3 regions of the Mycobacterium sp. E802 genome follow, and region 2 is predicted to be linked to each of the others. Evidence: predicted binding sites of a transcription regulator. Region 2 holds the regulator's gene; each other region holds the start of a gene.
What was found. Region 2 encodes LexA, which represses DNA repair genes until DNA is damaged. Its sites were predicted from a motif close to CGAACANNTGTTCG; they were not measured.
Positions count from the first base shown of each region.

Region 1 (9,793 bases), on a different contig from region 2:
GCCGTCGATCAGGCCCCAGATCAGCACACCGATCCCGAACACCGTGACCAGTGCCAGGCTGAACCACGTGGCGTTGGCCGGCGAGGCGTTGATCAGTGCTCCTTGCAGTAAGCGCACGATGACCATCGCTGTTGCGAACACCACTCCGCGCAGTAACCACTTGCTCATGGGGGCACAGCGTAGCGAGTAGCGTCACAGACCGTGACTATTTCCCAGCGCAGGGATCGACTGCGGCGTCGGCTGGCGGACTCGGGCCTGGACGCGATGTTGGTGACTGACCTGGTCAACGTGCGTTATCTGTCCGGTTTCACCGGCTCCAACGCGGCGCTGCTGGTGCTCGCTGCCGATGCCACGCCGGTGTTGGCCACCGATGGGCGCTACCGCACCCAGGCCGCGCAGCAGGCGCCCGATGCCGAGGTGGTCATCGAGCGGGCCTGCGGAGTACACCTCGCCGGACGCGCCGCGCGCGGAGGCGCTGTCCGGCTGGGGTTCGAAAGTCACGTGGTGACGGTGGATGCCTTCACGGCGCTGACGAAGGCCGCCGGCGACTCGGTCGAGTGGGTGCGAGCCGCGGGCACGGTGGAGGCGCTGCGGGAGGTCAAGGACGCCGGTGAGATAGCGATGCTGCGGCTGGCGTGCGAGGCCGCCGACGCTGCGCTCACCGAGCTGGTGGAACGCGGCGGGCTGCGGCCCGGCCGCACCGAGCGTGAGGTGCGCAACGAGCTGGAAGCGCTGATGCTGGATCACGGCGCCGACGGGCCGTCGTTCGAGACGATCGTGGCGGCCGGGCCCAACTCGGCCATACCGCATCACCGGCCGACGGACGCGGTGCTGGCCGCCGGTGACTTCGTCAAGATCGACTTCGGCGCCCTGGTGGCCGGCTATCACTCCGACATGACGCGCACGTTCGTGCTGGGGCCGGCCGCGCAATGGCAACGCGAGATCTACGACCTGGTGGCCACCGCACAGCAGGCCGGACGCGACGCGTTGGCGCCCGGAGTGTCGCTGAGCGCGGTCGACGCCGCATCACGCCAGGTCATCGCCGATGCGGGCTACGCCGAGAACTTCGGTCACGGTCTCGGGCACGGCGTCGGACTGCAGATCCACGAAGCGCCGGGGATCAACGCCACCGCCGCCGGTACACTGCTTGCTGGCTCTACGGTCACCGTTGAGCCTGGTGTCTACTTGCCCGATCGCGGCGGTGTCCGGATCGAGGACACCCTGGTCGTCGGAGAGGCGACACCCGACCTGCTTACCCGGTTCCCCAAGGAACTGGCCATTTTGTGACGAAAGCTTAGGAGCTACACCCTCATGGCATCGACTGCCGACTTCAAGAACGGGCTCGTCCTGCAAATCGACGGACAGCTGTGGCAGATCGTCGAATTCCAGCACGTGAAGCCCGGTAAGGGTCCGGCCTTCGTGCGGACGAAGCTCAAGAACGTGGTGTCCGGCAAGGTCGTCGACAAGACCTACAACGCCGGCGTGAAGGTGGAGACCGCCACCGTGGACCGCCGCGACGCCACCTTCCTGTACCGCGACGGCAACGACTTCGTGTTCATGGATTCCGAGGACTTCGAGCAGCACCCGCTGTCGGAGGACCTGGTCGGCCGCGCCGCGGGCTTCCTGTTGGAGAGCATGCCGGTGCAGATCGCCTTCCACGAGTCCGCTCCGCTGTACCTGGAACTGCCGGTGTCGGTCGAACTCGTCGTCAGCCACACCGAGCCGGGCCTGCAGGGTGACCGTTCCAGCGCAGGCACCAAGCCCGCCACGATGGAGACCGGTGCAGAGATCCAGGTTCCGTTGTTCATCAACACCGGCGACAAGCTCAAGGTCGACACCCGCGACGGCAGCTACCTCGGCCGCGTGAATGGCTGACCATGCCTGACCGCCGAGGCGACCGGGGCCGTCACCAGGCCCGCAAACGCGCCGTGGACCTGCTGTTCGAGGCCGAGGCGCGCGGTCTGACTCCGGAGGCGGTGGCGGACGGCCGGATCGCGCTGGCCGAGGATCAGCCTGACGTCACCCCGCTCAACCCTTACACGGTGTCGGTGGCGCGCGGAGTGACCGAGCATTCCGCCCACATCGACGATCTCATCTCGGCGCATCTGCAGGGCTGGACGCTGGAGCGGCTGCCCGCCGTGGACCGGGCGATCCTGCGGGTCGCGGTGTGGGAACTGCTGCACGCCGAGGATGTCCCCGAACCCGTCGCCGTGGACGAAGCTGTCGAATTGGCCAAAGAGCTGTCCACCGATGAGTCGCCCGGATTCGTCAACGGAGTGCTGGGTCAGGTCATGCTCGTGACTCCGCAGATTCGGGCCGCCGCGGCGGCCGTCCAAGGCGCCGTACAGGATCGTCCGGAGCAGTAGGGTCTCTGGCCCGGTTTACCTGTCATCGGCTTCCTCCTGGGGAATGAGTAGTTCCTCAGGGTAGAAGTGGTGGTTGACGGTGTCTTGGCCGGTGTCCATGAGAGGCGGCGGATGCCAGTGGACCCGACCGGTATCTGGGTCGACGCTGGTGGTCCAACCGAGGCCGACCAGACGATTGTCGGGCCCACAGCTCAACGCGAGGTCGGGGGCGTCGGTCTGTCCGCCGTGTTGCCAGTCCGCCTTGGCGTGGTGGACTTGGCATTGGTCGGCCGGGGCGGTGCATCCGGGGCGGGTGCAGCCGCGGTCGCGGTTGTAGAGCAGGAGTCGTTGTGCTTTGGTGGCCAGTCGTTTGGTGCGGGCCATGTAGAGCGGTTCGGCGGTGTGGTGGTCGTACACGACGAGGTAGTGAAAACTGTGCGATGCCAAGCGGATGAGATCGCTCATCGGCATCCAGATGCCCGAACCCGTGACGGCGATACCTGCGCCGGCTTCGAGTTCGGCCAAGGTGGTGGAGACGACCACGGTGACCGGCAGGCCGCCATGTTGGCCGAGTCGTTTGGACATGAGTAGCTCGCGCAGGGCGACTTTGAGTGCATCGTGGTTGCGTTGGGACTGGGTGCGCGTGTCCCGGGCGGCTGCCTGCTCCTGGTCCCGCTGAGCTTGCGGGTCCGCGGGGATGTCGGGTGTGGTCCGGTCGTCGCTGTCGAATTCGTTAGCGCCGGTTCCGGATTCAGTCCCGGCATCGTCGGTGGCGCGGTCCTCCGGATCAGGTGTATCGCCGGTGGCCGCCGAGCCGCTCTCACGGGTATCGACCGGGTCGGCCGCGGGGTTGTGGACCGGGTCGGGATCGGCGGGGTTGTTCAGGCCGGGCTGGCCCCACGCGTCCGTGACTGTGGTCAAATAGGCCGCCGCCTCGGGATCCAGCCACCCCTGGACGTGCACCAGCCCGTCGGCGTCCTGCTTGCCGATCCGAAGCCCACGCAGGTGCGCCGCGATGTCGGGTCCGTCGCCGTCCTGGTTGAGCAGATACAGCAGTTTGGCGGCGGCGGCCTTGAGCGTTTCGGGGGTTTCGCGGGCTGCTGCGGCCGCCAGGTCTGTTTCGACCTGGACGAGTTCACCGGCGTTCAGGTACTTCTGCGCCTGTCCCAACGTGTCGCGAATGACGTTTACGTGTTCGGTGTTGATCGTTCCCGACTGCAGCGCCTGCGCGCATGCAGGCAGTATCGGCTCCAACACCTCGCCGGTGAGGCCATATCGCGGCCCGAGGTCGGCAGCCGCCGCCACTCGGCGTGACGCTTCCCTGCGGCTGATCCGCATCCGGGTGGCAAGGACATCGGTCCACGACTTCCCACCGATCTCTCGTGGACTGGTCCGCGCCATCAGCGCCGACTGAATGCGGTGATCGACCGTCGCCTGGGCACGGGCCTGCCGCTCGCGCTCGGACTGGATCGCCAGTAACTCCGCAGTGTCGAACGTCGTGAAGTCGACGTCGATCAGCGAAGCGATCGCGGCGCGATGGCCGGCCAGCGCGGTCTGCACTGCGTCCCGACTCTGGGCCAACCCGACGTTCATGATTCGAACACTAGTTCGAACCACCGACAAGAATTCGCTGTTTGGGACCGATGTGGCCACAGTGACGAAAGTTTTTTGAGCGGGCCCAAACGACGTTTCGATCATCGCGATTTGTAAATTTTCATCACGGCCGAGGTGGCGCAATGCGAGCTGCGACAGCGGTTTCGCCAGGTACCGAACGTCGGCTGGCGGCGCAATCAATTAACCTGCGCAAACGGCAGATTCGCCGCACTGCGAGGCCTCCCGGATGCCCCTTACCTTGAGTGCGTGTCTTCCCAGCCCGAATCCAACCCTGTACCGCTGACGAGCCGACGTGCTCGCGCGGACCAGGCCCGTCAAGTCGCCGATGTGCTGCGTCATCAGATTTATGACGGCGCGTACGCCGGTGCCCTGCCGTCGGAAGCGGACCTGGCCGCCGAATTCTTCGTCTCGCGCAACACCGTTCGCGAAGCACTAGGAGTGCTCAAGAACGAAGGTCTGATCGAGCGGGGCACCAAAGTAGGCACCCACGTGGCGGCCCGCAAGTACGACCACGGGCTCGATGCCCTGGTCGGGCTGAAGGAAACCTTCAAGGACTACGGCGACGTCCGCAACGAGGTGCGTGCCGTGCAACGGCTCGCCGCACCTCCGGCGGTGGCCCGCAAGCTCGCACTCGAACCCGGGACGCAGGTGGTGTTCATCGAGCGTCTGCGCTACCTCGCCGACCTGCCGCTGTCTCTCGATCTGACGTACCTGGCTCCCGATATCGGGGAGCAGGTGATCGCGGATTCGCTGGAGAGCAACGACATCTTCGCGCTCATCGAGCGGGTCAGCGGATGCCGGCTGGGCGGGGCAAGCCTTGCACTGGAAGCGGTTTCGGCCGATCCGCACACCGCCGCGACGCTGGAGGTGCCCAACGGATCGGCACTGCTGATGGCCGAACGGCTGACCAGTCTGGACGACGGCAGGCCCGTCGACCTGGAGTACATCAGGATGCGCGGTGATCGAATCACCATGCGCGGCAACCTCGTGAGGAGAGACGCATGACGCTGGTCAATCAGCGGGCCGATGTTCCGGTGACGATCGACGAATCCCTGTGTATCGAAGGCTGCACGTTGTGCGTGGACGTGTGCCCGCTCGATTCGCTGGCCATCAACCCCGACAACGGCAAGGCCTACATGCACGTCGACGAGTGCTGGTACTGCGGGCCGTGCGCGGCCCGCTGCCCCACCGGCGCCGTCACCGTCAACATGCCCTATCTCATCCGGTAGAGGATCCGAAGTGAAAACAGCCCTGATCGCTCTGGCCGCCGGTCTGACGTTTGCGACCGCCGGTTGTTCCCTGGACTCGGCGACGAAGTCTGCCGACACTGTCGACGTCGTCGTCGGCTACCAGTCCAAGACCATCAACACCGTCACCGCCGGAACGTTGTTGCGGGCCCAGGGTTACCTGGAGCGTCGCCTGGCCGACATCACCACCCGGACGGGCACCAAGTACAACGTCACCTGGCAGGACTACGACACCGGCGCCCCGATCACCGCGCAGATGGTGGCCGAGAAGATCGACATCGGATCGATGGGCGATTACCCGATGCTGATCAACGGATCCAAGACCCAGGCCAACGAACGCGCGAAGACCGAAATCGTCTCCGTCACGGGGTACAACCCCAAGGGGGCGCTCAACATGGTTGTGGTCACGCCGGATTCACCGGCCAAGTCGTTGACCGACCTCGCCGGCGAGAAGATCTCGGCCAGCGTCGGGTCGGCCGGCCACGGCATGGTGGTGCAAGCGCTCGGTCGGGCCGGCATCGACGCCAAGACCGGCGTGGAGGTGCTCAACCAGCAGCCGCAGGTCGGCGCATCTGCTTTGGAATCCGGTCAGGTGCAAGCACTTTCACAGTTCGTCGCCTGGCCGGGTCTGCTGGTGCATCAGGGTAAGGCCAAGCTGCTGTATGACGGTGCCGAGCTGAACTACCCGACGTTGCACGGCGTGGTGGTGCGTCGCGCCTATGCGGCCGAGCATCCCGAGGTGCTCGACGCCTTCCTGCAGGCCCAACTCGACGCCACCGACTTCCTCAACACCAAGCCGCTGGAGGCCGCCCGCATCGTGGCCGAGGGCAGCGGCCTGCCGCAGGAGGTCGTCTACCTGTACAACGGCCCGGGCGGCACATCGTTCGACACCACGCTCAAGCCTTCGTTGATCGACGCGCTCAAAGGCGATGTGCCGTACCTGAAGTCGATCGACAACTTCGCCGATCTGGACGTGGCCGGTTTTGTGCAGGATGCGCCGTTGCGGGCCGCGTTCGCCGCGCGCGGGCAGGACTACGACAAGGCGCTGCGCTCGCAGACGAATCCTTCGGCGCTGAGCGGTACCGACCCGGTGTGCCAGCGGGCCGTCGACAACCCGGCGACCGCCGGTGAACTCTGGCTCGACGGGGCCGATACCACCACGGCCGCGGCCACTCCGGCATGCCTGCTCAAGGCGATCCGACGGGCCGAAAGCGAGGGCAAGAAGGTCCGGGCCGCGTACGTGACCGACGCCGAGCTGGGCACCCGGTGGTTCGCGGACAAGTCGGTCTGGGTCCGCGTCCCGGCCCACGGCGCCGAGGACTACCTGCCGTTCGGCACCCAGGCCGGGGCCGAACGCTACGTGGCGGCCCACCCCGGCAGTGTGGTGGTCGACTACCGGCAAGCCTTGGCAGGTGCGGTATGACGACCACCGACAGCGCGCCGGCAACGGTCGCCGACCGACCGGCATCCCCGGCCGCGCCCCGACGTCGTGCCCCGTCGGTCTGGCCTCGTCGTCTGGTGCGGCTGGCGTCGGTCGTCGGCGCCGTCGTGCTGTGGCAGGTGCTGACCGCCAACGACGTTCGGCTGGGCCTGCGTTTCGACACCCTGCCGACGGTCACCGAAATCACTGCGGCCCTGGTGTATCGGCTCGGCACTCCCGAGTACTGGCTGGACCTGGGCCAGTCGCTGATCCGGATCCTCACCGGGTTCGGAATCGCGGCGGTGGTCGGGGTGACCACCGGAATCCTGTTGGGACGGACGGCCTGGTTCGCCGACATCTTCGGGCCGCTCACCGAGTTGGCCCGGCCGATCCCGGCGATCGCGATGGTGCCGGTGGCCATCCTGCTGTTCCCCAGCGACGAGGCCGGCATCGTGTTCATCACGTTCCTGGCCGCCTACTTCCCGATCATGGTCAGCGTGCGGCATGCGGTGCGTGCGCTGCCGACCATCTGGGAGGACTCGGTGCGCACCCTCGGCGGTGGCCGTCTCGACGTGCTGCGGCAGGTGGTGCTGCCGGGGATCCTTCCCGGTCTGTTCGGTGGCCTCTCGGTCGGTATGGGGGTGGCCTGGATCTGCGTCGTCTCGGCCGAGATGATCTCGGGTCGCCTCGGCGTGGGCTACCGCACCTGGCAGGCGTACACGGTGTTGAACTATCCCGATGTGTTCGTCGGCATCATCACCATCGGCGTGCTCGGCTTCGTCACCGCCGCGGCGGTGGAACTGATCGGCCGCCGGGTCACCCGCTGGCTGCCGCGCGGTGAGGAGGTCACGAGATGAGCCCCACGGCCACCGCGACCGGGATGCGGCTCGAGCTGGACGCGATCACGTTGTCCTACACCGGCGCCCCGGTGATCGAGAACCTCAGCCTCACAGTCGAACCCGGTGAGATCTTGGTGCTCGCCGGACCGTCAGGCTGCGGCAAGTCGACCCTGCTGCGGGCACTGACCGGATTGCTCCGTCCCGACGCGGGCCGGGTGCTGGCCGACGGTGAACCCGTCACCACCACGTCGCGTGATCGCGGCATGGTGTTCCAGGACAGTGCCCTGCTGCCATGGCGTACCGTGCGGTCGAACATCGAGCTCGCGCTGCAACTCCGCGGCGAGCCGAGGGCCGGTCGCCGGGCGCGCGCGGACCGCTGGATCGACGAGGTGGGGCTGTCCGGGTTCGGCGACTTTCTGCCCAAGAGCCTCTCCGGTGGTATGCGACAACGGGTTCAGCTTGCCCGCGGCCTGGCCGGTGCGCCCCGCGCCGTAATGATGGACGAGCCGTTCGCCGCGCTGGACACCCAGACCCGGGCGGCCATGCAGCGCCTGTTGATCGACACCTGGCAGGTCCATCCCACCACGATCGTGTTCGTCACCCACGACGTCGACGAGGCACTCATCCTCGGTGACCGGGTCGCGGTACTCGGTCGTGCCGGACAGCCGTTGCGCGCCCTCGTCGAAGTGGGCCAGCCCCGAACCGACCATCCCGAACGATCCGCGCTACGCGCCGAGATCATCGCCGCCTTGGAGCAAAATGACTGACACCCTTGAGATCCCGGACGTTTCCGACGCCGTCCGGATCGACTGCGATGTACTGGTGATCGGCGGGGGCACGGCAGGCACCATGGCTGCGCTGACCGCGGCCGAGAACGGTGCCCAGGTGCTGCTGCTGGAGAAGGCCCACGTGCGGCACTCCGGGGCGCTGGCCATGGGGATGGACGGAGTCAACAACGCCGTGATCCCCGGAAAGGCCGAACCCGAGGACTACGTCGCCGAGATCACCCGCGCCAACGACGGAATCGTCAACCAGCGCACCGTCTATCAGACCGCCACCCGGGGATTCGCCATGGTGCAGCGGCTGGAACGCTACGGGGTCAAGTTCGAGAAGGACGAGCACGGCGAGTACGCCGTGCGCCGGGTGCACCGGTCCGGTTCCTATGTGTTGCCGATGCCCGAAGGCAAGGACGTCAAGAAGGCGTTGTACCGGGTGCTGCGCCAGCGCTCGATGCGGGAGAAGATCCGGATCGAGAACCGGTTCATGCCGGTGCGGGTTCTCACCGATGGCGGACGTGCGGTCGGTGCGGCGGCATTCAACACCCGCACCGGCGAATTCGTCACCGTGGCGGCCAAGGCCGTCATCCTGTCCACCGGTGCGTGCGGCCGGCTCGGACTGCCGGCCTCGGGATACCTGTACGGCACATACGAGAATCCCACCAATGCCGGTGACGGCTACGCCATGGCCTACCACGCCGGTGCCGAGCTGTCGGGAATCGAGTGCTTCCAGGTCAATCCGTTGATCAAGGATTACAACGGACCGGCCTGCGCCTATGTGGCCAACCCCTTCGGTGGTTATCAAGTCAACGCGCTGGGGGAGCGGTTCGTCGATTCCGACTACTGGTCGGGTCAGATGATGGCCGAGGTCAAGTCTGAAATCGAATCGGCGCGCGGACCGATCTACCTCAAGGTCAGCCACCTGCCCGACGAAACCTTGACCACGCTGGAGAACATCCTGCACACCACGGAGCGGCCCACCCGTGGAACGTTCCACGCCAACCGGGGACACGACTACCGCACACATGACATCGAGATGCACATCTCCGAGATCGGTTTGTGCTCAGGACATTCCGCATCCGGGGTGTGGGTGGACGAACATGCCCGTACCACGGTGCCGGGCCTGTATGCCGCAGGCGACCTGGCGTGCGTACCGCACAACTACATGATCGGCGCGTTCGTCTACGGCGACCTGGCCGGGGAACACGCGGCGTCCACACTGGCAGACGTGGCCGCGCCCCAAGAGCTTCCGGCCGATCAGGTGGCCCAGGCCCACGATCTCATCTACCGACCGCTGCGACACCCGGACGGCCCGCCGCAGCCACAGGTCGAGTTCAAGCTGCGACGGTTCGTCAACGACTATGTGGCCCCGCCGAAGACCGCTACCAAACTGTCCATCGCAGTGCAGACTTTCGAGCGGATGACCGCCGAGGTGGAGGGTATCGGGGCGCGTACGCCGCACGAGTTGATGCGGGCTGCGGAGGTGTCGTTCATCCGGGACTGCGCGGAGATGGCCGCGCGCTCCTCGCTGACCCGGACCGAATCGCGGTGG
Region 1 is NZ_LZJD01000030.1:22,464-32,256, reverse strand. Features, by position in the region: gene A5699_RS04605 (B-4DMT family transporter) at 1-168, opposite strand, end outside; gene A5699_RS04600 (aminopeptidase P family protein) at 202-1,287, shown strand; gene efp (elongation factor P) at 1,312-1,875, shown strand; gene nusB (transcription antitermination factor NusB) at 1,878-2,366, shown strand; gene A5699_RS04585 (HNH endonuclease signature motif containing protein) at 2,382-3,938, opposite strand; gene A5699_RS04580 (GntR family transcriptional regulator) at 4,206-4,964, shown strand; gene A5699_RS04575 (ferredoxin family protein) at 4,961-5,188, shown strand; gene A5699_RS04570 (ABC transporter substrate-binding protein) at 5,199-6,629, shown strand; gene A5699_RS04565 (ABC transporter permease) at 6,626-7,483, shown strand; gene A5699_RS04560 (ABC transporter ATP-binding protein) at 7,480-8,232, shown strand; gene A5699_RS04555 (fumarate reductase/succinate dehydrogenase flavoprotein subunit) at 8,225-9,793, shown strand, end outside.
Region 1: a site for LexA is predicted at 3,943-3,956, ahead of A5699_RS04585 (HNH endonuclease signature motif containing protein). Genes of this name have one in related genera too.

Region 2 (9,793 bases):
CAAAAATTCACCGTGAAACAGCGAAAGTGGTTGCCGTGCAGCGAGTTATCGCACGATGATGACCGGCGGGTCATGAGCCCGGATCGGGGGCAGGGATTCGTCGAACTTCTCGATCTGCACCAGGACATGCGCGCCCGTGCAGCCGCGCGCCAGCGCAGACGTGCCGATGTCCTCGGTGAGCACGTTGGGGTTGCCGTGCACACACATCGCGTCGGGGTCGGCCGGATCGGCCGGGTCGAACCACGCCCCGGTGGACAGTTGCACGACAGCCGGGCGCAGCCGGTCGTCGATCACCACTCCGGCCAGGCACGCCCCGCGATCGTTGAACACCCGCACCACGTCGCCATCGGAGAGCCCGCGCGCCGATGCGTCGTCGGGGTGGATGCGGATCGGTTCGCGGCCTTGCACTTTCGACGACTGGCTGGTGGCACCGCCGTCGAGTTGGCCGTGTAAGCGGCTGGCGGGTTGATTGGCCAGCAGATGCAGGGGATAGTGAGCGGCCCGCGAGCCGCCCAACCATTCCGTCGGTCCGTACCACCGGGGGTGGCCGACGCAGTCGGGATAACCGAAACCGTCGATGTCGGCCGAGAAGATCTCGATGCGCCCGCTCGGCGTACCGAGCCGGTGCCCGATCGGGTCGGCGCGGAAATCGGCGAGCAAGGTCAATCCGGGTTCGGTGGGCAGCCGCACCTGTCCGGTGGTCCAGAACTCCTCGAAGGCAGGGACGTCGAAATCCAGACTGGCGGCCCATTTCTCATACATGTGCACCAGCCACTCGCGGGCGGTGCGGCCCTCGGTGAACCGCTCTCCGAAGCCGAGTCGCTCGGCCAGGGCCGAGAACGTGGTGTAGTCGTCGCGGGAATCGGCATACGGTTGGGCCAGCGCCCGCATGGCCACCAGCAGTGGGTCGTTGCGCGAACCCGAATAGTCCTCGCGCTCGTAGGCAGTGGTCGAGGGCACCACGATGTCGGCGTGTTTGGCCATCGCCGTCCAGTACGGGTCGTGCACCACGATGGTGTCCACCCGCGACAGGGCGCGGCGCAGCCTCGGGATGTTCTGGTGATGGTGGAACGGGTTGCCGCCGGCCCAGTACACGCACTTGATGTCCGGATACCGCAGCTGCAGGCCGTTGTAGTCGAACGGCTCACCCGGGTGCAGCAACATATCGCTGACCGCTGCGACCGGGATGAACGTCTGGACCGGGTTGGGCCCCTGCGGCAGGACCGGCAGGCGGCACCGCAGCGGCGCGAGCCCCGGCTCGTTCATCGATCCGTAGCCGTGCCCGAAACCGCCTCCGGGCAGGCCGATCTGGCCGAGCATCGCGGCCAGGGTCAGGCCCATCCAGGGCGCCTGCTCGCCGTGGCGCACCCGTTGCAGCGACCAGCTGACCGTGACCAGGGTGCGCGAGGCGGCCATCTGCCGGGCCAGCGACCTCAGCTGTTCGGCCGGCAGACCGCTGAGCGCCGATGCCCATTGCGGGGTCTTGGCGATGCCGTCGTCGCGGCCCAGCACATAGCGCTCGAACCGCGGATAGCCGGTGCAGTACGTGTCCAGGAAATCGAGGTCGGCCAAGCCCTCGGTGACCAACACGTAGGCCAGCGCGAGCATCACCGCCACATCGGTGCCCGGAATCGGCGCCAGCCATTGGCAATCGCCGTCGACATCGTCGCGCAGCGGGCTCAACGACACGATCTGTCCGCCGCGGGCACGAAACCGGTGCAGCGCATCGCGAGCCGGATGCGCCGTGGTGCCACCGTGGTTGATGCCGGTGTTCTTCGGGGCCAGGCCGCCGAAACACACCAGCAGATCCGTGTGTTCGGCGATGACCTCCCAGGCCGTGGAGCGTTTGAACAGGTCGTCATGGGTGCCGACCACCCGCGGCATGATCACCCCGGTGGCGCCCAAGCTGTAGGAATGGCGTGAGGACGTATAGCCGCCGAGCATCTTCAGAAAGCGATGCACCTGGCTCTGGGCGTGGTGGAACCGGCCGGCACTGGCCCAGCCGTACGAACCGCCGTAGATCGCCTCGTTGCCGTAGGTGTCCACGACGCGGCGCAGTTCGCCGGCCAGCAACTCGGTCAGCTCGTCCCAGGTCAGTGCGACGTATTCGTCGGCGCCCCGTTCGGTGCTGGGCCCCGGACCGTCGCGCAGCCACCCGCGTCGCACCGCCGGCCCGGCTATGCGCGAGCGGTGTCGGATCGAGCCCGACAGATTTCCCAGAAGGGGCGAGGGATCCGCGTCGCCGGGCATCGGCGTGACCCCGACGATGTCGCCGTCGGCGACGTCCGCGGTGAAGGCGCCCCAGTGCGCAAGGCTCGTGGGGGACTGGGGCATGGCCAGAGTTTACGGGCGGTCTCGCCCCTCCCCGGACAGCCCAACCATCCGGTTGGTATAGGTTGACCCCGACCACGTAACCGGTACCGGAGGTATCACCCCATGGGCAGTGTTGTGAAGTACGACCGTACGTTGTTCGAGCCCGAGCACGAGCTGTTCCGCGAGTCGTACCGGGCATTCCTGGAACGCCACGTCGCGCCGTTCCACGACCAGTGGGAAAAGGACAAGATCGTCGATCGTGGGGTCTGGCTGGAGGCCGGCAAGCAGGGCTTTCTCGGCATGGCGGTGCCCGAGGAGTACGGCGGTGGCGGCAACGCCGACTTCCGGTACAACACGATCGTCTGCGAGGAGACCGTGGCCGGGCGCTACAGCGGCATCGGCTTCAGTCTGCACAACGACGTCGTCGCGCCCTACCTGCTCCGGCTGGCCAACGAGGAGCAGAAGCAGCGCTGGCTGCCCAAGTTCTGCACGGGTGAATTGATCACGGCGATCGCAATGACCGAGCCCGGTACCGGCAGCGACCTGCAAGGCATCAAGACCCGCGCGGTCCGCGACGGCGACCACTACGTGCTCAACGGCTCGAAGACGTTCATCACCAACGGCATCCACTCCGACCTGGTGATCGTCGTGGCCCAAACCGACCCCGACAAAGGCGCGCTGGGTTTCTCGTTGCTCGTCGTCGAGCGCGGTATGGAGGGCTTCGAACGGGGCCGCCACCTGGACAAGATCGGCCTGGACGCCCAGGACACGGCCGAGTTGTCGTTCGTCGACGTCAAGGTGCCCGTGGAGAATCTGCTCGGTGAGGAGGGGCAGGGTTTCGTCTACCTGATGCAGAACCTGCCGCAGGAACGCATCTCGATCGCGATCATGGCTGCCGCGGCGATGGAGTCGGTGCTGGAGCAGACGGTGCAGTACACCAAGGAGCGCAAGGCGTTCGGCAAGCCCATCGGCAGCTTCCAGAACAGCCGGTTCCTGCTCGCCGAGTTGGCCACCGAGGCCACCGTGGTCCGGATGATGGTCGACGAATTCATCCGGCTGCATCTCGATGAGAAGCTCACCGTGGAGCAGGCCGCGATGGCCAAGTGGTACTCCACCGAGAAGCAGGTCGACCTCATCGACCGCTGCCTCCAGCTGCACGGTGGTTACGGCTACATGCGTGAATACCCGGTGGCCCGGGCTTACCTCGATGCGCGGGTGCAGACGATTTATGGCGGCACCACCGAGATCATGAAGGAGATCATCGGACGCAGCCTGGGGGTGTGAAAATCGACGGTCAGCCCCGCGCAAGGCCCCAAAACGCTCGATTTCGGGGTATTTGACCCAGATATTGCGGCTTTTTTGCCTGAGCTCGGCCACGTCCCTTGGTTATCGTCACGTGCTGAAGCAGAGTTGTCGGGCGGGACATTTCCAAGGAAACTTTGCCGAACGAGCGGGGAGGGCGCATGACTAGGCCGGGAGCGAGGCTGAACGCGGCCGTATGGCGGCTGGCGGTCAGCCTGCTCGCATTCATAGTCGCTGGTTTGATGGTGCCCGCGGTGGCGTCGGCCACCCCGGAGTCGGATGCCGACGCCGCGATCACCGCCGCCTGGGAGGCCACCGGTGGCGACGGCGGCCCGCTCGGGCCACGGCAGGGCGACGTGGTTGCGGCGGGTTCGGGCTTCGCGCAGAACTTCTCCGGGGGCAAGATGTTCTTCACCCCGGCGACCGGCGCCCACTTCATGCAGGGCGCGATCCTGGAGAAATACGAATCGCTGGGCGGCGCGGCCGACAGCGACCTGGGATTCCCCACCATCGACGAGGGCCCCGGGCGGGCTGCGGACAGCCGCAACTCGACATTCAGCGCACCTGACAACCCGGTGATCTTCTGGACTCCGGCCACCGGCGCCCACGTGGTGCGCGGTGCCATCAACGCCGCGTGGGACAAGCTCGGCGGCTCGGCCGGGGTCCTCGGCGTTCCTGCCGAGGACGAGTCTTTCGACGGCGATGTCAACGCGCAGAAGTTCACCGGCGGGGAGATCTCCTGGAACCGCAAGACCAAGGCCTTCACCACGGTGCCGCCCGAGCTGGCGGATCAACTCGGTGGTCTGGACGTGCCCGCGGATCCGGCCTCGGCGATCGCGATGGCGCGCCGGGCCGCCGGTGGTGCGATGGGACCGCTGGGCGCCAAGGACGGTGACCAATACCCGATCGGCGACGGTGGCGTCGGGCAGAACTTCGCCGGGGGCAAGATCTTCTACAGCCCCGCCACCGGGGCCAACGCCATCACCGGTCAGCTTCTGGAGAAGTACGAGAGCGTCGGCGGCCCGGAGGGCGATCTGGGCTTCCCGACCGCAAGCGAGGCCGAAGGCGGCCTGGGGCCGAACAGCCGGATCAGTACCTTCGCCGCAGCCGACAACCCGGTGATCTTCTGGACCCCCGACTACGGTGCGGTGATCGTCCGGGGCGCGATGAAGGCGGCGTGGGACAAGCTCGGCGGAGCCACGGGCGAGCTCGGTGCCCCGATGGCCGACCAAACCGAGGACGGCACCGTCGTCACCCAGCGATTCAGCGGCGGAGCCATCTCCTGGGATCGCGCCACCAACAAGTTCACCACCGAACCCTCGAATCTTGCCGCCGAATTGAGCGGGCTGCAGGTGCCCGGCCTCGAACAGCCGGCCGGGGCTCCGCCGGCGGCGGCCGCGGATTCGGACAAGCCGTTCAGCTGGCATTGGAGCTGGTGGTGGCTGATCGCCGTGGTTCCGGTTCTGCTGCTGGCCGCGCTGATTGTCGGGGCGGCGCTGTGGCATCGGCGACGGGCCGGTGGCGACGACGAATTCGACCACGATCCGTTCGAGGACGAGTACGACGGCCACGGCGAGGGGCCGTACGACGAGGACCGTTACGGCGCCCGGCGCTATGACTCGCGTGGATACGACGACGATGACTACCGCGACGATCGCAGCGACGCCTATGGGGGTGAGGCTGCGACGGCGAGATTCACCGGGCCGGTCGATGAATCGGCTAGTACCGCGGCGTCTCCCTACGATGGTCCGACCGATATCGCGATGCCGGTCAGCCAGATGCCGGTGAGCCAATGGGCTGCACCGGAGTCGTCGTCGGGATACGGCCCCCCGGATGACGAGGAGGAACCGCCGGAGGATTCCTCGCAACTGGCCGGCCCGGAGCCGGGCTTTGACGACTACCGCGACGTCGACGATTTCGACGACGACTTCGAGGACGGGGATTTCGACGACGACGATTTCGATGACGAGGACTTCCACGGCGAGGACCTCGACGACGAGAACGCGCCCATCGACGCCGAGTTCGAGGAGGTCGCCGAAGGTGACGCCGAGGACGATGTCGAGGCCGAACTCGACGACGAGGATCTGGTGGACACCGGTGCATTCGCCGGCCCGATCGACGGTCTGCGTGCACCGGTAGGTCTCGCGGTTCCCGCGGATCTCGGGCTGTCCGGCGATCAAGACAATGTGGATACCGCGCCGACCCGGGTGATCACCCATGCCGAGGCCTACAGTGGCGAGGCCCACAGTGGGCGTCATGCCGCCATCGAACTCGACGAGGTACCGGCCGTCACGGCGATCCACCTACCGTTGGACGACCCCAACCGGGCACCCGAGGGCTACCCGATCAAGGCGGATACCAAGTCTGGCCAGTACTGGTCACCCGACAGCAGTGAGTACGACGACGCGGTGGCCGAGATCTGGTTCGCCAGTGAGGAGTTCGCTCGCACGAACGGATTCGTGCGAGCGGACTGAGCTCAGATCTTGCGGATCACGGTGACGACCTTGCCGAGCACGGCCGCGTCGTTACCCGGGATCGGGTCGTACGCCGGATTGTGCGGCATGAGCCACACCTGACCACGAGTCCGCTTGAACGTCTTGACGGTGGCTTCACCGTCGATCATCGCGGCTACGATGTCACCGTTGTCGGCCACACTCTGCTGGCGCACGACCACCCAGTCGCCGTCGCAGATGGCCGCGTCCACCATCGAGTCGCCGACGACCTTCAGCAGGAACAGCGAGCCCTCGCCGACGAGTTCGCGGGGGAGCGGGAAGACGTCTTCGACCGCCTGCTCGGCCAGGATGGGGCCGCCCGCGGCGATGCGCCCGAGCACCGGGACAAAGGTCGGTTCGGGTAGCGCATCCGTGCCGGCCACATCCGTGGAGACGAGCGGGGTGGCCGCCGGATCGTCGGCGGCGCGGACGTCGACCGCACGCGGACGGTTCGGGTCGCGGCGCAGGTAGCCCTTGCGTTCCAGGGTGCGCAATTGATGGGCGACCGAGGATGTCGAGGTGAGCCCTACCGCATCTCCGATCTCGCGGATGCTGGGCGGATAGCCCCGACTGGTCACCGATGCGCGGATGACGTCGAGGATGGTCCGTTGCCGTTCGGTGAGGCCGCTGTCAGCGGCGCGGCGTGGACTCGCCCCCTCGGATCCCGCCGGGGTGTCGGTGCTGCCGTCCCTGCTCAGGTCGTCGCTCATGAGGGCGAATGTAGTCCTTGTTTGAACATTAATCAAACATGTGTTCGACGCGTGTCGTCTACGGAGCCTCGCCGCCGAAACTTGTCGGTGGTCCGTCCTATCGTTTCGCAACAGTTCGATCACACGTTCTATCCATCGAACATGTGAGCGACTATATTCGAACACAAGAGCGAACGTCCCACCGAAAGGCAGTCAGATGGCGATCATCGATATCCCCGCCGAAAGCCGTTCCCGCGCTGTCCGTGTGGCCCGGGGCGCGTCCCAGGCGCAACCGTCTCGGGGTCGCGCCCAGTTCGGTGCCGCGGAGCCTCGGCCGCTGCGCCGGGTCCAGCGGCAGGCACCGACCCGGCCGGCCGGCGGCGCGGTCCGTTACCGGGGAACCGGCGTTCTCATGTCGCGGGCCTCGCACCGCAGCCGTCCGATCACGCCGGTCACCACCGTGTTGTTGGCGCTGGTTGCCGCCGGTATCACGGTCTGGCTGGGGCTGGTGGCGCAATTCGGCGGTGTGATGGGCACCGAGGCGCCGGAGCCGGCCGAACTCGCGGTGGTCCAGGTCAAAACCGGCGAGACGCTGCAGCAGGTGGCCCGGCGCGTCGCCCCGGACGCTCCGGTCTCGCGCGTGGTCGAGCAGATCCGCGATCTGAACCAACTCGAATCGTCGGCGCTCGACGCCGGGCAGACCCTGCTCGCCCCGGTTGGTTGAGCAGTGCGATGTCCGCTGAAACATCCTGGCAGGCAGCCACACTGGCCTGCCCCGGCGTGATCTCCTACACACCACTGGACCCGGCGGTGAACCTGCCGAGGGCGGCGCGGGTACGCTCAAGGGCGCTCGAACTAATTGTCCGGCGGCATGACGAAGGAGCGGTAATGCATTGTCCGTTCTGTCGTCATCCTGACTCGCGCGTGGTCGATTCCCGCGAGACGGACGAGGGCCAGGCGATCCGGCGGCGGCGGTCCTGCCCGGAGTGCGGCCGTCGATTCACCACCGTCGAGACGGCGGTGCTGGCGGTGGTCAAGCGCAGTGGCGTGACCGAGCCGTTCAGCCGTGAGAAGGTCATCCGCGGTGTACGCCGGTCCTGCCAGGGCCGTCAGGTCGACGACGACGCACTCAACGTGTTGGCGCAGAAGGTCGAAGATGCTGTCCGCGGTCTCGGCACACCTGAGATTCCCAGCCATGAAGTCGGCTTGGCGATCCTGGGGCCGTTGCGTGAACTCGACGAGGTCGCCTATTTGCGGTTCGCGTCGGTGTACCGGTCGTTTTCCTCAGCCGAAGACTTCGAACGTGAGATCGAGGCCCTGCGGGCCCACCGCGCCGAGGCGTAACGCGGCCGGCATCAGCCCAGCCGCGTGGTGCCGTCGTTGACGACCCGGCCGGCCACGCGCACCCAGCCCTCCGGGTGCCACCGCGTCTCGATCACCGAACCCTTTCCCTGGACGATCGTCAGGTCACGGCTGAGGTAGTCGGTCATGCGGACCGCCGCCGAACCGGTGGCCTCGTCTTCGGCAATACCGAGGTGCGCGGCGAACATCCGTGACCGCAGTACTCCTCCGTCCCGATCCAGCCAGGTCCACAGATAGTTCTCGACGTCATCGGCGTAATCGCCGGGCTCGGCGGCGAACAACTCGTCGGTGGAGGTCAGGTCGTGGATGGCGAATTCCGGTGCCCACTCCGAACGCGCACTGACCGCGGCCAGCTCCCCGTCGTACGCGACCTGAACGATTCCGGCGGGCACCTGCAGGGTGTTGACGGGCCGCCCGAGTTCGCGCAGCCACCAGGAGGCGCCCACGGTCGGGTGACCGGCGAACGGCATCTCGGCGACCGGCGTGAAGATGTGGGCTTGGGCGGTGTTCACGCCAGGTTGGGGCAGTTCGACGAATATGGTTTCGCTGTAACCCAATTCGGCGGCGATACGCTGACGGTCGGTGGGCGCAACCGTGCTGTTGTCGATCACGCCGAGCGGATTGCCGTACTTGCCTTCGGAGTCGGTGAACACGCGCAACACGGTGACGTCGATGGCCATGGACCCGATGCTACGTGGCCGTGCCGATCCTCCGGAGGAACCAGGGCGGCGTCACCGGCGGGCCGTCAGGGCGCCAAGCAACCGTCTCACGTCGCACTGCGCTCGTCGGCGCCCATCGCGTCGAGTACCGCGACCTGAGTGTCGAACGGCCCGCTGATCGCCGATTCACTCAGCCCGCTGCGCAGCAGGTGGCGTAGCCGATCCTGGTCGTAGACCGAGGGTTCGGTGGAATCGATGAAGCGTTCGACCACTTCGACGAAGCGGTCGGGGTCGTCGTGGAACGGAAAATGTCCGGAGCCACTGAAGACCTCCAACTGAGAACCGGGCATTGCGGCGTGCGCCATCTCGGCATGGCTGACCGGGATGACCGAATCGCACTCACCCCAGATCAACTGGACCGGAACCGATTCGGTCAGGTAACAGCGGTCGAGCATCGTGACCACCTGGCCCCGCCAATCCACCACGGCGCGAAGCGTCCGCGCGAAGGCCGAGGAGGCCGTCGGCTCCGGCAGGTCGGCCAGGATGCGCAGCATGTCGGGGATGTCGCGGCCCAGACCGGTGGAGCCCAGCACCGATCCCGCGGCGCGGCCCACCAATTGCAGGGCCGGCAGCACCAGCGGCAGGCGCAGCAGGGCCAGGGCTTCACTGCCCATCGGCAGCGAGGCAACCCGCAAGGCCACATTCACGTCCTTGGTCACCCCGCCGGAACCCACCAGGATGAGCCGGTCCACCAACTGCGGGAACTGATAGGCGAACTGCATGGCGACACCACCGCCCAGTGAGTGGCCGACGACGGTCACCCGGTCGATGTCGAGCACGCTGAGCAGATCACGCATGCCGTTGGCATAGGCGGCCACCGAATAGTCCGCACGGGGTTTGTCCGAGGCGCCGTGGCCGAGCAGGTCTGGTGCGATCACGGTGAATCGCTGCGCCAACGTCGACTGCACCGAATGCC
Region 2 is NZ_LZJD01000027.1:4,144-13,936, forward strand. Features, by position in the region: gene A5699_RS04330 (molybdopterin guanine dinucleotide-containing S/N-oxide reductase) at 46-2,334, opposite strand; gene A5699_RS04335 (acyl-CoA dehydrogenase family protein) at 2,437-3,597, shown strand; gene A5699_RS04340 (LGFP repeat-containing protein) at 3,777-6,089, shown strand; gene lexA (transcriptional repressor LexA) at 6,092-6,817, opposite strand; gene A5699_RS04350 (LysM peptidoglycan-binding domain-containing protein) at 7,014-7,520, shown strand; gene nrdR (transcriptional regulator NrdR) at 7,685-8,140, shown strand; gene A5699_RS04360 (PhzF family phenazine biosynthesis protein) at 8,152-8,838, opposite strand; gene A5699_RS04365 (alpha/beta fold hydrolase) at 8,925-9,793, opposite strand, start outside.

Region 3 (9,793 bases), on a different contig from region 2:
GAAACCTTCGCCGCCCTCGGTGCGGATCCGGAGCGGGTGCGACCGGTCGGCAGCGACCGACACCCGCGGCCCGCGCCCCGGCCCGCCTACACGGTCCTGTCCGAACACCGGTCTGCCGAGGCCGGCCTGACCCCGCTGCGCGATTGGCGGGAAGCCTTGTCGGCCGCCGTGGGAAACACAGCGGCTGGAAAAGAGCCAACCTCTGGACCGTTAACCTCTACGCCGTGACTGAGGATGCGGTCCGCCCGCTCGTGGTGGTGACGGTGACGTACTCGCCGGGCCCACACCTTGACCGTTTCCTGGCCTCGCTGTCGCTGGCCACCGACCAACCGGTGAAGGTCATCGTGGTCGACAACGGTTCCACCGACGGCGCACCCGAACGGGCGGAAAAGCGTTATCCCAACGTGCAGCTGCTCCGCACCGGACGCAACCTGGGTTACGGCAGCGCCGTCAACCGTGGCGCCGGGCTGATCTCCGACGGCGACTGCCCGGACTTTTTCGTCGTCGCCAACCCAGATGTGCAGTGGGGCCCCCGATCGATCGAATTGCTGCTCGACGCCGCGCAGCGTTGGCCGCAGGCCGGGGCGCTGGGGCCGTTGGTCCGCGATCCCGACGGTTCGGTCTACCCGTCGGCGCGTCATCAACCCAGCCTGGTCCGTGGCGGTATGCACGCCGTGGTCGGCCCGTTCTGGAAGTCCAACCCGTGGACGGCGGCCTACCGCCAGGACCGCCAAGAGCCCAGTGAACGTCAGGTCGGTTGGCTGTCGGGCTCGTGTCTGCTGATGCGTCGGGCGGCGTTCGACGCTGTGGGCGGGTTCGACGAGCGTTACTTCATGTATATGGAAGATGTCGACCTCGGTGACCGGATCGCCCGCGCCGGCTGGCAGAACGTCTACGTGCCGTCGGCCGAGGTGTTGCACCACAAGGGGCACTCCACCGGACGTGACCCGGCGCGCAACTTGGCCGCCCATCACCGCAGTACCTACACTTTCTTGGCTGATCGCTACCCGGCGCCGTGGCAGGCGCCGTTACGGTGGACAATTCGGGGCGCGCTGGCGGCACGTGCGGGCCTGGTGGTCGGTAGTTCACGACGGAAACAGGCGAAAGGGCGCTGACGTGATCAATCCTGCGGAAGTCGACGCGGTCGTCCTCGTCGGTGGACGAGGTACCAGGCTGCGGCCTTTGACGCTGTCGGCACCCAAGCCGATGCTGCCGACGGCCGGTGTTCCGTTCCTGACCCACCTGTTGGCGCGGATCTCCGTGGCCGGGATCAAGCATGTGGTGATGGGCACCTCGTACAAGGCCGAGGTGTTCGAGGAGGCCTTCGGCGACGGCTCCGAACTGGGGCTCGAGATCGAGTACGTCACCGAGACCGAGGCGCTGGGCACCGGTGGCGCCATCGCCAACGTGGCGGACAAGCTGCGCTACGACACGGCCATGGTGTTCAACGGCGACGTGTTGTCCGCGGCCGATCTCGGCGCAGTGCTGGAGTCACACCACGCCCATCAGGCCGATGTCACGCTGCACCTGGTGCGGGTCAGCGACCCCCGGGCGTTCGGTTGTGTGCCCACCGACGCCGACGGATTTGTCACCGCGTTCCTGGAGAAGACCCAGGACCCGCCGACCGACCAGATCAACGCCGGTTGCTATGTGTTCAACCGCGAGGTGATCGATCAGATCCCCAGGGGCCGAGCCCTTTCGGTGGAGCGCGAGATCTTTCCCGAGGTGCTGTCGCGGGGACTGAAGATGTGCGGCTACGTCGACGCGTCCTACTGGCGGGACATGGGGACCCCGGACGATTTCGTGCGTGGCTCAGCCGATCTGGTGCGCGGCATCGCCCCGTCGCCGGCTCTCGACGGCCAGCGCGGTGAGTCTCTGGTGCACGAAGGGGCAGCGGTTGCCCCCGGCGCCCTGTTGATCGGCGGCACGGTCGTGGGTCGTGGCGCCGAGATCGGTGCCGGCGCCCGGTTGGACGGCGCGGTGATCTTCGACGGCGTGCGCGTCGAGGCCGGCGCGGTGATCGAACGTTCGATCATCGGTTTCGGCGCCCGCATCGGTCCGCGGGCGCTCATCCGCGACGGCGTGATCGGCGATGGTGCCGACATCGGGGCGCGCTGTGAGCTGTTGCGTGGGGCGCGGGTGTGGCCTGGGGTGGCCATTCCCGACGGTGGTATCCGGTATTCGACCGACGTCTGAGTTCTCGGGGTCTCGGCGCGCGAAACTACGCTTTGTGACGATCAATTGGCGGAAATGCGCCAGAAAGCGTCGTCTCGACGTTGATAAAAGTGCGTTTGCCGTGGCTCGAATCCCCTTACGCTGTGATCGGCGAAAGGGAGGGGTTGCGCTCATGGGATCACGTAGCGGACGGAAAGTCAGCAGGCGCACTGCGGTGGCGCCGGTCATGGCGGCGCTGGTGGCCGCAACGGTGTTCGGGGCGACTGCCCCAGAGGCGGGTGCCTGGCCGATCCCGCTGACCGGGGAGGACAACACGTACCTCAAGGCGACCCGCGGGGTGTTTCCCGGCGATGACGACCAGTTGCTGTCGGTGGGTCGGGAGATGTGCCGTCTGCTCTACACCGGGACGCCGTCGTCGGCGGTGATCGACCAGATGGCGGCCCAGTACGGTGCCAGTCCCGATCAGGCCGGGGTGGCGCTGCGGGCTGCCCGCCGGTCGTACTGCACGCAGGCGCCTCGGTAGCCGAATCGCGCCGACACTACGGGTTTTGCGGCGAATCGGCGGACAATGCGCCAGAACCCGTAGTTTGGGCGAGTTGGAGCAGCCCGAAGTCGGTGCCCTCGGGCAGGGCCTGCAGTGGCCACCACCGCAGGTCCAAAGACTCGTCACTGCAGGCGATCTCGGCGTCGGCCGGTGCGCGCACCACGAACTGCAGGTCGAGGTGGCGGGTCGGCACACCCAGCGAGCAGGTCACCGGATGCACGTGCAGTGCGGCCAGCTGGGGATCGATGCTCAGCCCGGTGATGCCGGATTCCTCGGTGGCCTCGCGCAGCGCGGCCGCCCGGACATCGGCATCGGTCTCCTCGCAGTGCCCGCCGAGCTGCAGCCAGCGTCCGAACCGGGGATGCAGGGTCAGCAAGGTCTGCGTTCCGGTGTGGTCCACCACCAGTGCCGAGGCGGTGATGTGGCCGGGCACGCATGAGCGCAGGCAGGCATCGGGCCGGGCAGCCAGAAACGACAGCACGGCGTGGCGCAGCGTGTCCTGGCCCGGATCGGTTGTCTGCCAATGCGTCAGTACGTCGACGGCCGAGGCGTGCAGGCTCTCCGCGCTCACTTTCGCACCAGCAGGCCGTCTGTGGACACCGGCTGCCGCGGCGGCTGGGGATCAGCAGCATGGCCGATCGCGATGGCGCCCAACGGTTCCCAGTCCGCAGGTAGGTCCAGCTCGGCGCGCACCAGGTCGCCGGCGAAGATCGTCGAGCCGATCCAGCAGCTGCCGACCTCGCGTACTGCCAGTGCGACCAGCAGGGCCTGAACCGCCGCCCCCACGGCGACGGTGAACATGGTGTGCTCGGCCTCGGTGCGGGCGGCATCGGGATAGCTGTGTGCACCGTCGGGGACGAGGAACGGGATGACGAGTTCCGGTGCGTCGTAGAGAATCTGACCGCGGCCCAGCCGTCGCTCCACGGACTCCGGATCCCGGCCGTCGCCGGTCAGGTCGGCCCGCCACTTGTCCTTCATGCGGTCGAGCAGGCGAACGCGAGTGGCGCGGTCCTGCACCCAGACGAAGCGCACCGGGCGGGTGTGATGCGGGGCGGGTGCGGTAAGTGCTTCGCCGACAGCAGCTTCGATCAGTGCGGGGTCGACGGGTTCGGCACTGAACGCGCGCACCGAGCGCCGCAGCAGTTGAGCCTGGGTGTGCCCCAGCTGAATTGCCTCGGCCGTGCCCAACCAGAACAGATCCTCTTCGCCCGGGCGCAGCAGCGTGCGTGCGGTCGACCCGTCGTCGGGCAGGTCCAGCCCGCGCACCACGGCGACCGGGATCGCGGTGAGTTTGCCCTTCACCAGGTCGGCCGCGGCGGCGATCTCGTCGGCCACCGCGACCTCGGTGACCATCAGCTCGTTGCCGTGCCGGTCGCGGGCACCCGCGTAACCGTGCAGCGCGGTGAGCCCGCAGGCGCCGATGGCGAAGTCCACTTGGCCGTTGCGCCAGGCCCGGCCCATGGTGTCGGTGATCACGACGGCAACGGTGACGCCGAGCCGCTCACGCAGTCCTTCGCGCAGGGCGGCCGCGCTGCCGTCGGGATCGACCGGAAGCAGCGCCAACTCGGTGGAATCCACGTTGGAACCGTCGACGCCGGCGGCGGCCTGGACCAGTCCGATGGCGTTCTCGGTGATCAGGGTGCGACCCTTGCGGGCCAGCACACGGACCGCCTCGGCGTCGATCAGCTTGCGTCGTAAGGTGTCCCGTTCCTCGGGATCCGACGGCGCCGTGACGATCCGGCCCTCGCACTTGCTGACGATCTTGCTGGTGACCACCAACACGTCGCCGTCGGCCAGCCACGGTGCCGCCCCGGCGAGCGCGGCGGCCAGATCGTCTCCGGGACGGAATTCGGGAAGTCCTGGCACCGGGATGATCTCGACCCGGTCGGCGGATCCGTGTTCGGGGTTCGCCGCGGTGGTCACCAGGCCACACCCGCGAGGTCCAGGCCCGCCCGCACCATCTCGGCGGTGGTCGCCGGATCGGTCATCAGCAGTGGCACCGCGGCCACCTTCACACCGGCGATGTCGGCCTGGTCACCTTCGTGTATCAGCCAACCGTCCAACAGTCCGGTGCCCGAGCGGGCCCCGAAGAACTCGCCCACGCCCTGTGAGGAGGATTGGACGCCGATGATTCGCAGGCACTCATCTGCCATGCCGCGCAAAGGTTTTCCATCGATGATGGGGGAGTAGCCGATGACCGGTGCCGGAGTTGAGCGCAGGGCGGCGCGGATGCCGGGAATCTGCAGGATCGGGCCGATGCTCACGACGGGATTCGACGGTGCCAGCAACACCACGTCGGCCTCGGCAATGGCCGCGGTGACGCCTGGCGCGGCGGTTGCCTGTTCTGCGCCGACGAACGCGAAGCTGTGCGAGGGCACCTGGGCGCGGTAGCGCACCCACCACTCCTGGAAGTGGATCGCTCGTCGGGAATCGTCGTCGGGATCGGTGATCACCACGTGCGTCTCGCTGCGGTCGTCGGTCACCGGCAGCAACCGTGCTCCGGGCGACCAGCGCTTGCACAATGCCTCGGTGACCTGCGACAGGGGGTAGCCGGCGCGCAGCATCTGAGTGCGGACCAGGTGGGTCGCCAAGTCGCGGTCGCCCAGGCCGAACCAATCGGGTTGCACCCCGTAGGCGGCCAGTTCTTCCTTGGCGTGCCAGGTTTCATTGCGGTGACCCCAGCCTCGCTCAGGGTCGATGCCGCCACCGAGGGTGTACATGCAGGTGTCGAGGTCCGGGCAGATCCGGACGCCGTGCATCCAGGCGTCGTCGCCCACGTTCACGATCGCGGTGAGTTCATGCTTGCTGTCGTTCCCGCCGAAAGCCCCGAGGCCCAACAGGTGCTGTACCCCCAGCAAAAAGCGGGCGCCTCCGACGCCGCCGACCAGAACGGTGATCTTCACAACGTCCGACCCTAAGCGCTGAGGGCCTGCGGATGGAAACGACGTCGTCACGGCCAGGACACGCCGATGTCGCGACGCGCCGATTTGACATTACGAGATGGTATGAAATCGCGCCATTCCGCTTGACCCTGGCAGCTAACACGTGTGTAATCACAGTTGTGTCATTTCCCGGTTGGTGACCGATTCCGGTGTCGCGGACCGAGATTCGATCAACTGTTCGAATGGGGTGACCGCACATCGCAATAGTGGGGCTCCACTTAGGATCTACGAGACCGAGTGAGGAGGCGGGGGAAAATGTCTTATGAGAGCGGCGATTTCGATCATGTGGTCCGGTTTGACGGCCGGCTGCTCGGCTCGGTGGACAACGCACCGCACATCAACACCGGAACGACACCGTTGGAGACGACCGGACGTCCCCAGCTGAGTCTGGTTCCCGAACACATTGATGTTGATCCGGAAGTCGAAGACGACCAATGGCAGGAACGTGCGCTCTGCGCACAGACCGACCCGGAGGCGTTCTTCCCGGAGAAGGGCGGGTCTACCCGCGAGGCCAAGCGCATCTGCCAGGGCTGTGAAGTCAAGGATGCGTGCTTGGAGTACGCGCTCGCGCACGATGAGCGCTTCGGTATCTGGGGAGGGCTGTCCGAACGGGAGCGTCGCCGCCTCAAACGCGGCATCATCTGAGGCTCTCGGCAGGGCGCTGAACGTGGGCGCCCGACGTCAGTCGTCGTCGATCGTTGGGTCGATGACTGACGGTTCAACTCCCAGATAGGTGGCCACCTGGGCCACCAGGATTTCATGCAGCAAATCAGCAAGCTCATCGGATCCTTTGACCCGGCGCTCGATGGGCTTGCGGAACAACACAATTCGAGCCCGGGTCGCATTTCCTCTGACGTCGACGCCTGCCGGTATCAGCCGCGCCAGCGCGATCGGGCCATCTGCGATGACCTCGGGCGGCCACTGCACACTGTCGGGATCCTTCGGGGACATCCGGGGAATCTCGTCCACCGCGACGTCGAGATCTTTCAGCCGCGACGCCCATCGGCGTTCGATCGGCTCATAGGCTTCCAGGACCGCCATGTCGAACCGCTCGGCACGGCTGCGCCACCCCGGAACCGAACGCGGGAGCAGCGGCCCGCGGATATCGCGACCGCGCCGCGACCGCCATGGGTTTCGCTGGACCACGGCGATGATCGTAACGGTTCGGGATCGGGGCACCGACGGCTGAGCGTGTCCGGCAGCGCACAGCGATCGTCCACAGTAATCTCTGGTGCGTGAATGTTCCCCGTCGCTGCTGCCGGCCCGGGTGCCCGCACTATGCCGTGGCGACGCTGACTTTTGTCTACTCCGACTCCACGGCTGTGGTCGGACCCTTGGCCACGGTTTCCGAGCCCCACTCCTGGGATCTGTGCGTCGGCCACGCCGGGCGCATCACCGCGCCCCGTGGTTGGGAGCTGGTTCGTCACGCCGGGCCGCTGCCCACCAATCCCGATGAAGACGACCTGGTGGCCCTGGCCGACGCGGTCCGGGAGGGTCAGGCCGGTGCCGTGCCGCGTGGCGGAGTGGTCGCCGGATTCTCCGATCCCGCCACCGGTGTGGGCGCCGGCGCGGTGATCGCGCCGCAGGCCCGTCCTTCTGAGACCAACGGGCGTCGTCGTGGTCATCTGCGGGTGCTGCCGGACCCCGACAACTAGCCCGGACTCGCCACGGACTAGCACTGACTAGCCCTGATCAGACAACAGCCGGGCCACGAGTAGTGAACGTGTCGAAGCCACCCGACAGTTAGGCTGGCGCCAACGATCCCGTTTCACAAGGAGCTATATGTCTAGGCCAGCGGCGGCTGTTCACGATGTCATCAAGGCCTATGACGTCCGTGGATTGGTCGGTACGCAGATCGACGAGTCGTTCGTGGCCGAGGTCGGTGGCGCGTTCGCCCGCCTGGTCCGGGCCGAGGGTGCCACCCAGGCCGTGATCGGCTACGACATGCGGGAGAGCTCACCGACGTTGGCGGCCGCGTTCGCCGACGGTGTGACGGCTCAGGGCCTCGACGTGGTCCGGATCGGTCTGGCCTCCACCGATCAGCTGTATTTCGCCTCGGGTCTGTTGGACTGCCCGGGGGCGATGTTCACCGCGAGCCACAATCCGGCGGCCTACAACGGCATCAAGTTGTGTCGCGCCGGAGCCAAGCCGGTCGGCAAGGACACCGGTCTGGCCGTGATCGCCGATGAGGTGATCGCCGGCGTGCCGGCGTTCGACGGCCCGCCCGGGTCGATTTCCGACCGCGATGTGCTGGCCGACTACGGCGCCTTCCTCCGGTCCCTGGTCGACCTCAGCGCGCTGCGTCCACTGCGGATCGCAGTGGACGCGGGCAACGGCATGGCCGGGCACACCACGCCCGCGGTTCTCGGTCCGATCCCCGACGTCACGGTGCTTCCGCTGTTCTTCGAACTCGACGGCACCTTCCCCAATCACGAAGCCAACCCGCTGGATCCGGCCAACCTGGTCGACCTGCAGGCACATGTGCTGGCCACCGGCGCCGATATCGGCCTGGCCTTCGACGGTGACGCCGACCGGTGCTTCGTCGTCGACGAACTCGGTCGCCCGGTGTCTCCGTCGGCGGTGACCGCCCTGGTGGCCGCCCGGGAACTCAACCGGGAGATCGGTGCCACCGTCATCCACAACCTGATCACCTCGCGCGCGGTACCCGAGTTGGTGACCGAGCGCGGCGGAACCCCGGTGCGCTCGCGGGTCGGGCATTCCTATATCAAGGCCCTGATGGCCGAGACCGGAGCCATCTTCGGTGGCGAGCACTCGGCGCACTACTACTTCCGTGACTTCTGGGGCGCCGATTCCGGCATGCTCGCCGCGCTGAACGTGCTCGCCGCACTGGGTGAGCAGGATCGGCCACTCTCGGAGATCATGGCGGACTATCAGCGGTACGAGGCGTCCGGCGAGATCAACTTCACCGTCAGCGATGCACCGGAATGCGTGGACGCGGTACTGAAATCGTTCGGCAGTTCGATCCAGTCCATCGACCACCTCGACGGCGTCACCGTCGATCTCGGCGGCGGCTGCTGGTTCAACCTGCGTAGCTCCAATACCGAACCGCTACTACGCCTGAACGTGGAAGCGCGCACCGCCGAGGATGTCGCCGCGCTCGTCGACAGGGTTTCGGCGCAGATCCGTGGGGTGAGCGAGCCGGTGCCGTGAACGCCGTGGACGCCACGGTCGACCTGGACGACGGAGACGGACTTCTCGCCGCCGATCGCAACGGTCTGCTCCGGGCCGCGGCCATGGCGGGAGCCCAGGTGCGGTCCACCGCCGCAGCCTTGGCCGAAGGGGTCCTCGATCCTCTGCGCGCCGATCACCCACCGCGCACAGTGATTTGGGTGGCCGGCCGCGGGACCGCCGAGTCCGCGGGTGCCATGTTGGCCGCCGTACTCGGCGGGTCGGCCGCGGCGCCCATCGTGGTGGCCGCCGAGACCCCGCCGTGGCTCGGCGCGCTGGACGTGGTGATCGTCGCTGGTGACGATCCGGGTGATCCGGCGCTCGTGAACGCGGCCGCCACCGGTGTGCGCCGCGGTGCGCGTGTGTTGATCGTGGCACCACACGAGGGGCCGCTGCGTGACGTCGCGGCCGGGCGCGCGGCGGTCCTGGCCCCGCGGCTGTGGGTGCCCGACGACTTCGGGCTGATCCGATACCTGGCCGCCGGCCTGGCCGCGATGCACGTGGTGGATCCGGCGCGGCGGTTCGATCTGGCCGCACTGGCCGACGAACTGGACGCCGAAGCGCTGGCCAACAGCGCCGGACGCGACCTGTTCACCAATCCGGCCAAGACTCTGGCCGAACGGATGTCGGATCGCGCCGTGGTACTGGCGGGGGACAATCCGGCCACGCTGGCGTTGGCTCGGCACGGCGCGGCGGTGATGTTGCGCCTGGCCGGGGAGGTCGTGGCCGCTGCCGGACTGAGCGATGCGCTCGCCGCGGTCGCCGGTGGGGCGGTCGGAGCACCCGCCGCCGACTCCCTGTTCCACGACGAACAGATCGACGGGCCACTGCCGCGTCGCACCCGTACGTTCGCCTTGATCACCGATACCGAACGGCAGTCGGTGGGGGCCCGGGTCGGCGGCTTCGACGACATCGTGATGATCGGTGCCGAAGATGTGCCGGA
Region 3 is NZ_LZJD01000108.1:60,262-70,054, reverse strand. Features, by position in the region: gene rfbD (dTDP-4-dehydrorhamnose reductase) at 1-228, shown strand, start outside; gene A5699_RS16210 (glycosyltransferase family 2 protein) at 225-1,115, shown strand; gene A5699_RS16205 (sugar phosphate nucleotidyltransferase) at 1,117-2,196, shown strand; gene A5699_RS16200 (DUF732 domain-containing protein) at 2,348-2,698, shown strand; gene A5699_RS16195 (NUDIX hydrolase) at 2,715-3,290, opposite strand; gene A5699_RS16190 (coenzyme F420-0:L-glutamate ligase) at 3,287-4,642, opposite strand; gene cofD (2-phospho-L-lactate transferase) at 4,639-5,622, opposite strand; gene A5699_RS16180 (WhiB family transcriptional regulator) at 5,917-6,306, shown strand; gene A5699_RS16175 (metallopeptidase family protein) at 6,343-6,765, opposite strand; gene A5699_RS16170 (DUF3499 domain-containing protein) at 6,897-7,316, shown strand; gene A5699_RS16165 (phosphomannomutase/phosphoglucomutase) at 7,444-8,832, shown strand; gene A5699_RS16160 (TobH protein) at 8,829-9,793, shown strand, end outside.
Region 3: a site for LexA is predicted at 5,829-5,842, ahead of cofD (2-phospho-L-lactate transferase). Genes of this name have one in related genera too.